Regions from separate parts of the Marinomonas rhizomae genome, predicted to be linked through region 2. Evidence: riboswitches for the same ligand, from Rfam matches in the RefSeq annotation. Region 2 holds a riboswitch; the other holds the start of a gene.

Evidence for each region. A riboswitch is a leader RNA that binds a small molecule or an ion and turns the genes downstream of it on or off. The one in region 2 is predicted to bind FMN.
Region 1: it holds a riboswitch for FMN, as region 2 does, so the genes downstream of both, KDW99_RS00820 (DMT family transporter) here and KDW99_RS05985 (6,7-dimethyl-8-ribityllumazine synthase) in region 2, are expected to answer to the same signal.

Annotation. Positions count from the first base shown of each region.
Region 1 is NZ_CP073343.1:190,629-195,343, reverse strand. Features, by position in the region: gene KDW99_RS00830 (GlxA family transcriptional regulator) at 1-313, opposite strand, end outside; gene KDW99_RS00825 (EamA family transporter) at 315-1,217, opposite strand; gene KDW99_RS00820 (DMT family transporter) at 1,368-2,297, opposite strand; FMN riboswitch at 2,413-2,575, opposite strand; gene rarD (EamA family transporter RarD) at 2,747-3,661, shown strand; gene KDW99_RS00810 (phosphatase PAP2 family protein) at 3,778-4,715, shown strand, end outside.
Region 2 is NZ_CP073343.1:1,281,029-1,285,743, forward strand. Features, by position in the region: gene KDW99_RS05970 (DUF1304 domain-containing protein) at 1-45, shown strand, start outside; gene KDW99_RS05975 (DinB family protein) at 71-604, shown strand; gene KDW99_RS05980 (leucine-rich repeat-containing protein kinase family protein) at 647-1,888, shown strand; gene KDW99_RS05985 (6,7-dimethyl-8-ribityllumazine synthase) at 2,009-2,500, opposite strand; FMN riboswitch at 2,623-2,784, opposite strand; gene KDW99_RS05990 (MliC family protein) at 3,067-3,432, shown strand; gene cobJ (precorrin-3B C(17)-methyltransferase) at 3,552-4,328, shown strand; gene cobM (precorrin-4 C(11)-methyltransferase) at 4,377-4,715, shown strand, end outside.

The DNA.
Region 1 (4,715 bases), 1.1 Mb from region 2:
GCCAACCTATCGTTGCTTCCATAGCAGGCGTATCTAAATCAATTAGATCACCCGCCAGTCCAGTACTAACAACCCAACTATTCACCGCTATAACATCAGGTAGTGGTTCAACTTGAATATTTAACCCCAAGGTATTTTCGACCTTTACTTCAGGACCAACAAAATGCAATTCAAATTGTCTCTGGTTCAAAGATTCAGCTCCAGCAGCAAAGCGATTTGCATATTGAAAGGCCTCCGCAGGGCCAATCGTATCCAGCAAAACACTATTCGGCATCATAATAAAATAAACTTGAATCTTAGTTATCACCGACACCTTATACCCCTTTGAAGGTTGTTTTGAATTGATCGAAAAGCCGAACACCAAAAGTATTAACCAACAGACCGATCAATACAAAACACACGCCGATCCATTGAAGTGGTAACAGGCTTTCATCCAGAATTATCGCTGCAAAGGTCAAACCCACGATAGGAACACCCAAGGTCAAGGGTGCAACTTGACTCGCAGGATAGCGGCCCATCAAATATCCCCACAAAGAATAACCCAAAATAGTCGCCACCAAGGCAAGATAAACCAGAGCACCAATAGACACCCAACCAATATTCATCAAAGCTGAATACATCAATTCAGGCCCTTCCATATACCAAGAACACACAAAGAAAGGCAATGGCGGCACCCAAGCACTCCAAATAACCATGTTCACATTCACTGCATAGCCTTTCTGACTCATAGTGCGAGCACTAATATTCCCTAGCGCCCAGCTCGCTGCGGCGAACAAGGTTAGAATAAAACCAAACAACGTCATATCGCTGACGCCAGACACCACAGCAATCATCAGCAAACCACTGCCCGCTAAAGCAATCGCCAACACTTGATGCAAACGCACACCTTCTTTCAAAAACACCAACGCAAATACCATGGTAAACAACGCCTGAGACTGTAATACCAAAGAAGCCAAGCCAGCGGGCATACCATTCGCCATCGCCATAAACAAAAAGGCGAACTGCATAAAACCCATTGGTAGTGCATATACACACCACCACTTCAGCGGAATGTTAGGCCGTTTCACCAACAAACACCCGATCGCCGCCACCGCTAGAAATCGCAGTCCACCCAATAGCAAAGGCGGCACTTCGCCAAGGCCAAAAGAAATCACCACAAAGTTTAATCCCCAAGCGAGGATAATCACCAGAGCCAAAATACTGTCTTTGAACGTCATAATGCCTACCACCAATAAATTTGATAGAAGCATTATAAAAAGGCAATTAACGAGAAACGAGGACAGACCCTAGGGTCAAAAAGGACAATGCGTAAAACAAAATGGCCTGAAAGAACACCTTCCAGACCATTTAAGGCAAAACAATTAAAACTACTGAGCCACGGCCGTTAACTCAGCCTTTCTCAGTTCTTTCATGCGCAAGCCGATGTTGCCGAGGATCAGCATCAAGCCACCGATGATTTGGTAACCAGTTAAACCCATATCAAGGAATAGCCAGTTGATGGCGGCGGCGAATACTGGGAAAGACAGCTCTGCCAAGGTGGCAAGTTGCGCAGGGACCGTTTTCAAACCTTGGTAATAGAACCACATACCGATAAAACCACTCAGTAAGGCCATTGCAACGGCAAGGCTGAGGTCGACAGGCTTCATGGCAATCAAGGTATCAGACTGCGCTAATGCCATGGGTAATAACACCAATAAACCGGCAACAAAACGGCCGGACATAATCGCGTTCGCAGGCATATGTTGGTAAGACAAGTATTTTCCACAGACCGTCGCCGCGCCCCAAGCAATAACCGCAATCAAGGTGTATCCATAGCCTTTCATAATACTGCTTACGTCACTGGAATAGTGCCATTGGGCATCGCCTAATTGACGCAAATCCGGCCACATCATTACGAAACTGCCCAGTAAAATAACGGCCGCCCAGCGGACAAATTGCCCTTCAATACGTTCTTTCAACAACCAGTAGGCCAATAAAATCGCCACGATTGGTTGCAGTTTTTGCAGCAAAATAACGACCGTTGGATTCAAGTAATGAAAGGCTTCTGTAAACGCCAAGGTGCCCATGGCAGAGCCTATGCCGCCAATAAAAAACAAACACGAAAAGCCACTTATCGACATATGGCGATAAACATGGCGATAGCGCCACAGCATAGGTGCGACAAACAACACCAAGGTAAGGTGTTCGATTAGAACTATTTGCAGTGTGGAATAACCCGCTCCCAATAAAGGGTAACGAATCAAGGTATCAAGTGCCCACGTAAAACACGCGATCATGATAAAGAATGTGCCTGCCATCTTTGGTTTCTCCAAATATCAAGATGTACAGGGGTGATGAGGAATATACCAAGGTCTGCACACAAAAATGCACAGCTCAGAAACACCTGAAAAGCATCAGGCGCAACAAAGACTTGGTCGACTTCTATCATCCGGACTGTAACCGTCGGCTCTGGAGTCTCACCAGATCTGCTGACCTTTGTTCATAATAAACAAAGCGCTCGCGGGCTGTTGATAGATTCTTCAATCTTGTCAAATCACCGCCGGTGGGGAATTTCGCCCCGCCCCGAAGTTCGATTAAGTAAAATTAATACATTAACTTTAAACCCATCTTCTTACTTAGGCAATAAGTACGGTCATCACCATAATGAAATTCTCCATTTTATATTCAACAAACTCCTGACCATATACTCAGTATTGCTATACACTCTTTACTCAAAAATAAATATTCATTGAATAGGAAAACGTCAATGCAAACCTCCTCCAGAAGCGGCATATTTTACGCATTAACGGCTTTTACGCTTTGGGCCATTGCACCAATTTATTTTAAGGAAATGTCGTTTGTTCCCGCGCAGGAAATTCTAGCCCACCGTATCATTTGGTCTTGTGTGATTGTTCTCTTCTTAATCGTGCTGCTGCGTTATACCGATGCTTTAAAAACGGTTTTACGCTCTCGTAAAGCGCTCACAGCGATGCTTGCCTCTACTCTTTTAATTGGTGTCAATTGGGGAACCTTTATTTGGGCGGTACAAAACAACCAAATGCTAAGCGCCAGTTTAGGTTATTACATCAACCCGCTTATCAGTATTTTGCTGGGCGTAATTTTCTTTAAAGAAAAGCTCGATAGAGTACGTAAAGCGGCGGTCGTGTTGTGCTTTTGCGCGGTGGCTTTTGAAGTCATTCAATTTGGCTCCTTGCCTTGGATCGCTCTGGCCCTTGCTTTGACATTTGGCTTTTATGGCTTGGTACGTAAAAAAATTGCCGTCGATAGTTTCACTGGGATGGCCATTGAAACAGCTATTATGCTGCCCTTCGCACTCTTGTATTTAGCACTCAGTCCATCGCCTACTGCCAATATTTTTAACAATAGCGCCCAAGTAAACTGGCTTCTGTTTGCAGCAGGTCCAGTCACTATGGTGCCATTAATGTGTTTTGCCGCGGCGGCAAATCGCGTGAGCATGGTAACGCTTGGCTTCTTCCAGTATATCGGCCCAACTGGCATGTTTTTCCTAGCGGTTTTTTTGTACGACGAACCGCTTAGCCCAGAGAAACTTACCACCTTTGTTCTTATCTGGTCAGCGCTTGCTATGTTGATTTTCGACTCTGTTCGCCGTCTACGTAAAACCAAAGTCGCGAGACCAATTACCTCAAAAGAGACACTCTAAGCCTTTCAATAGAGATGACTCATGATGAGTTATCTCTTCTCATAAAACGTTAACACCCCTAATGTAACCTGTAAGTGAGATTGTATTAATAAATAGAAAAATGGAGATTCTAACTTATGAAAACAAGGCACTTAAATATCAATACCACACTAAAACCCATGGCGCTGGCCATCAGTGTCATTACACTACTTAGCGCCTGTGCAAGCCAGCAATACAACTCGTCAAACAGTACTCCAACAGGACTGGGCTACGAGCAAACCGTTCCAGTGCCAAACGTTTCCTTTCCTCTGCCTGCAGTAGATAACATTGAAAACAATGGCGGCAAGAATAAATACGACCCTGCCTATAACCCTATTCTCCAATTGCTCTCTGGATTTAACCAAGTATGGACGCTAGGAGACGAACAATGGGCCAGCGGTAACGCTAACAGCAAGGGGCCAGCCGACTTTAGTCGTGCCAAAATCCTCGACCCAATCGCTTGGCAAGAAAATATCGCCTATGTTGTAAAAGTCACCAATAACCGCACCTATCAACAAACCCTTGATGCCTATTTGGATGATAGGCGTGATAAAAATTTCAGCGTCATTGATGGCTTTGGACCATTAACGAATGCTTATATAGAAGGAGCGGAAGTGCATTCAAACGTGCCTCTTCATGTAGCAAGCGATGTGTCCAGAGGCCTATCCGACCCGGCCTATTTTGATGCCAATGCGACCATGGATTATTCTGAAGGCGGTGATGATGAGTCTGCAAAAGGGCTGTCTTCGTCTAAGTTAGGTAAGGTGGTTGATTTCGTGCATTTACTACGTGAAAGTTCGGCATCAACCTCGCCATCTAAATACCTTTTCGCCTCACCTCGACCATGGCGCATGAACAACAAAGGGCAGGTTATTCCACTAGATGCCAATAACGACGGCGTGCCAGATACAGAAACACTAGGCGATAAAACGTTCGAGCTTTACGATACCAAGGTCGCAATCGTTCCTTCGCTTAAATATCAGCGTCGCAAAGCCCAAGACGGCCGCCGTAAAGATGGTGCTTTTCCAAGTGGTCA
Region 2 (4,715 bases):
TTGCCGGGGTTGATTGCTCTAATCGCTGTTTTATTAGCGGCTTAACAAATGCATCAAGAGGACGATGAGGATGTCGGTAAAAGAAAATTTGCAGCTTATGGCGTCTTATAATCAATGGATGAATCTCTCGGTTTATAAGGCTGTTGCTGAGTTGAGCGATGCTGATCTAATTGAAGATAAAGGTGCATTTTTTGGCTCTGTACTCGGTACGCTTAACCATAACCTGGCTGCAGATATTATCTGGTTGAAACGCTTCGCGGATCATTTTTCAGAGCTTTCTAGTCTAGATTTTGTTCGAACGCTAGAGCGACCAGCCACGCTGAATACTCAGTTGTTCGATGATCTACTCTTACTTCAAAGTCAGCGATTTCGGCTAGATCAGTTAATTATAGACATGATGAATGAGATAACAGATGAGATGCTGTCATCGGCCCTAATGTACAAAAATATGAAGGGCATCGAGCACTCGCAAAGGTTTGGTTTCACTTTGCAGCATTTTTTTAATCATCAGACTCATCATAGGGGCCAGATAACCACTTTACTTTCCCAAATGGGGATTGATGTTGGTGCGACAGACTTAATCATCACCATTCCACCTATGTAATTGTTATAATACGCATAAATTTTATTTAGAAAGAGTTCTATTTTGCACACACTTGACCAACTTAATCGTGGAGAGTTGAAAGGCGTTACTCGCCTACAGCTATCCGAAAATTTAAGCGTTTTTCCCGAGGCTATCTTTGACCTCGCCGACAGCCTAGAAATTTTGGATCTATCTAATAACAAATTACGTGAGCTGCCAGCGGATTTATCACGTCTTAAAAAGCTGCGTATACTTTTTTGCTCAAACAATCGCTTTACTCAATTGCCTGAGGTTTTAGGTCAGTGTGAAAAATTGGAGATGATTGGTTTCAAAAGTAACCAAATTACTACTGTTTCTTCGGATTCGTTACCAACATTGACTCGTTGGTTGATTCTTACGGATAACAAATTAACCTCTTTACCTGACGACTTTGGAAGATTGACGCGACTGCAAAAGCTGGCATTGGCTGGGAATCGCTTAACCGCTCTTCCTGATTCCATTAAGGAATGTCGTAAACTGGAGTTGGTTAGATTATCGGCCAATAAGTTGATAGCTTTCCCTGATGCGTTGTTAGCCTTGCCACGCTTGGCTTGGTTGGCCTTCTCTGGTAATCCATTTTGTGCTCAACGTGATCCGCACAATGAATTTAAAACCGTATTTTTTCGCGATTTAGAGTTACATCAAGTGTTAGGGCAGGGCGCATCAGGCGTTATTTCTCGCGCTACTTGGTGGGAGAATAGCTTTAATTTCTCAGATTCGGTCGCTGTAAAAGTGTTTAAAGGTGATGTGACTAGCGATGGTTATCCCGAGGATGAGCTTGATGCATGCCTTGCTGTTGGAAGCCACAATAATCTGGTTCAACCGCTTGCCAAGGTGACAGAAGATGATTGCTCGGCGCTCGTGATGGAGTTGATTCCAGCGCATTATACGAATTTAGGTCAACCCCCTAGTCTTGAGTCTTGTACGCGGGATACGTTTGTGGAGGATCAACAATTCTCTATTGATAAAATTGTTCGCATTATTCAGCAAGTGGATCAACTGATCGCGCACTTTTGTGAGAAAAAAGTCAGCCATGGTGATCTTTATGCCCACAATACTTTGATCAATGATAACGGACATGTATTGTTTGGGGATTTCGGTGCAGCATCAAAATATGCCAATTTGTCTCTACAACAGCAGCAAGGAATTGAACGAATAGAGCGACGAGCTTTAGGCTTTTTTATCGACGATATGTTGGGGTTGTGTATTGAAGAGGATAAAAATAGTGACCTTTATCAATCGCTTCGCTCTCATGCTTTTTCTTAGGGCTCATGCCTGTTCTTATAGGTGCTAGAGTTGTTTCGGTTATAGCTAAGACAAAAAAAACGACTCGAATCCTGAGATAAGAGCCGTTTTTTTAGCTTCAGTTCTTTCTACATCAAACGCTTAAAGCATTTGCTTCGCTTTTTCTGTTAAGCGCATAGTTTGATCGCAAGCATTCGCCAGCTCCATGCCTTTTTTAACAAAATGACGGCTGAAATATTCTTTATGCTCGTCGTGCTCATGGAAGTTGTGAGGCGTTAGTACTGCGGTTAAAACAGGTACTTCCGTTTCCAATTGAACTTGCATTAATGCATTGCAAATTGCCTGAGCCACAAAATCGTGGCGATAAATGCCACCGTCTACAACCAGTGCTGTTCCAGCGATAGCGGAATATTGTCCACTTTTCGCCAGCAGTTTTGCTTGTAATGGGATTTCGTAGCCGCCAGGCACAGGAATGACGTCAATTAAAGACGCGTCATAGCCGCGAGAGATGAGTTCGTTTTTAAAGCCGTCAACGCAATTCATTACAATATCTTCGTGCCAAGAAGCATGAAGAATAGCAATGCGTTTAGTAGCTGGAGTGAAATCTATGTTATTCGTTGAGCTCTGATTCATTTTTTAATCCTAAAATATCTAAGGTGAATCAGGGCGAACGGGCAGGCAAATACGCCATTTTTAAATGGCATACCTTTAATACGGCAAAGCAAAATGCACTATGCCAATAGAGGTCTTGTCTGACGCGCTCTCTATCATCCGGACTATAACCGTCGGCTCTGGAATCACACCAGATCTGCTGACCCTAAAAGAAAGGCTTCTTAAAGGCGCTCGCGGGCTTAAATTTTACTTTACGTAAAGTCTTTACCGCCGGTGGGGAATTACACCCCGCCCCGAGAACGAAGTCGGATAAATCCGACTAGTGGAATATACTCGTTTTTATTGACGGCTGTCAAAGTGTCCATTGCCTTCAATTGTGTTGATTTTGTGACTACTCAGTTACTGAACATTACTCAAAGGTGCTTAGGTAACAAAAAGTAACTAATAAATTACATCGCTCAGTAGAGCTTATTATCTGGCTCGATATACTATGAACTGATAATATCTGAGGTGTTATCTGTGATGACCTTTTGGTCAGGAATGGAAAAAATTGGACCATTAAAGTTTTAGAATGGAGTCTCATACTAGTGCAAATTAAAAAGCTACTTCTACAAGGTGTCTTGGTCGGTACTTTTTTAGTGGGGTTAACGGCTTGTAGCTCTATGAATGAAGGCGTCGCGCCTACAGATAGTGCGAACGAGATAGAGGACATAGACCAAACCAATTCCGCTGATTATATTTGTGAAAACTCGCCTTTAAATATATTTTTCCATGCCGAGCAAGCCAAATTAACTTGGCAAGATCAAAGCTATGTATTGACTCATGCAATCAGTGCATCTGGTGCATTTTATCTGGGCGAAGGCCTGTCTTTTTGGATTCATGGTGCTGAGGCTGAGTTAGAATTCAATGGTGCCGACAAAAGCCATTGTCGCCTTGTTCGCGTTAAATCGTAATTCCATTACCTGAACATTGCTCACTTTAAATAGTGGTGTTTTCATCCCGTCATATTTGCAATCCGTGTACAATGGCATCATTCGCGCCCTATGGCGCTTGATTATATTGTAGAGAGTGCATGAGTAAGTTATTTGTAATGGGTATGGGGCCAGGTGATTTAGGTTTGGTCGCGCCAAATGCCACCAAGGCATTGGCCGCTTGTAGCGATTGGGTGGCTTACGGCTATTACTTGGATTTATTGGGTGAACTTAGTGACGGTAAAACCTTTCATAACCTGCCTTTAGGTGAAGAAATAGGTCGTGCGCGCTTGGCGCTTGATTTGGCTGCGCAAGGCAAAACTACCGCATTAATTTCCAGTGGTGATATTGGCATATATGCCATGGCGACGTTAGTGTTTGAATTGCTGGATATGCAACTGCAAGGCAAAGAAAACCATCCGGAATGGCTAGATGTCGATATTGAAGTTATCCCCGGTATTTCAGCCATGCAGGCCGGTGCAAGTCGTGTTGGCGCCATGCTGGGTCACGATTTCTGTACTATTTCACTTTCCGATTTATTAACCCCTTGGGAAACCATCGATAAACGCTTGCACGCTTGTGGCGCGGGTGATTTTGTCGTGTCGTTTTATAACCCTGTTTCAAAGAAAAGAGATTGGCAACTTAACCACGCTCGTGATGTCCTATTGCAATATCGTCCAGCCAGCACACCTGTGATGATTGGGCGTCAATTAACACGCCCTGAAGAAGATATTACTTTTACGACACTGGGTGAATTAGACGCAAAAGATGTGGATATGTTCACCATGGTTAGCGTTGGGAACTCCGACACCAAACACATAGTTAATGGTGATAAGAATTGGATTTATACGCCGCGCGGCTACTCTAAAAAGCTTTAGAGCTATTCTAAAAAGCTTTAGCTTTTTTATAAAAGGTAAGTGAAAAAAATGACAGTGTATTTTATTGGCGCAGGCCCTGGTGATCCAGATTTGATGACAGTGAAAGCGGTCAAAACCATGGAGCGCTGCCCGATTGTTCTTTATGCCGGTTCCTTGATTCCATCACAGGTGATCGATAGTGTCCGTGGTACAGCCGAAGCGATTTATGATACAGCCGAAATGAATCTAGATGAAACCACCGCAGTCATCGCAAAAGCGGCTCAAGAAGGCAAAGACGTTGCACGTTTACAGTCTGGTGACCCTGCTTTATATGGTGCGATTGGCGAGCAAATTCGTCGTTTAGAAGCGTTAGATATTGATTATGAAGTGATTCCTGGTGTTAGTGCT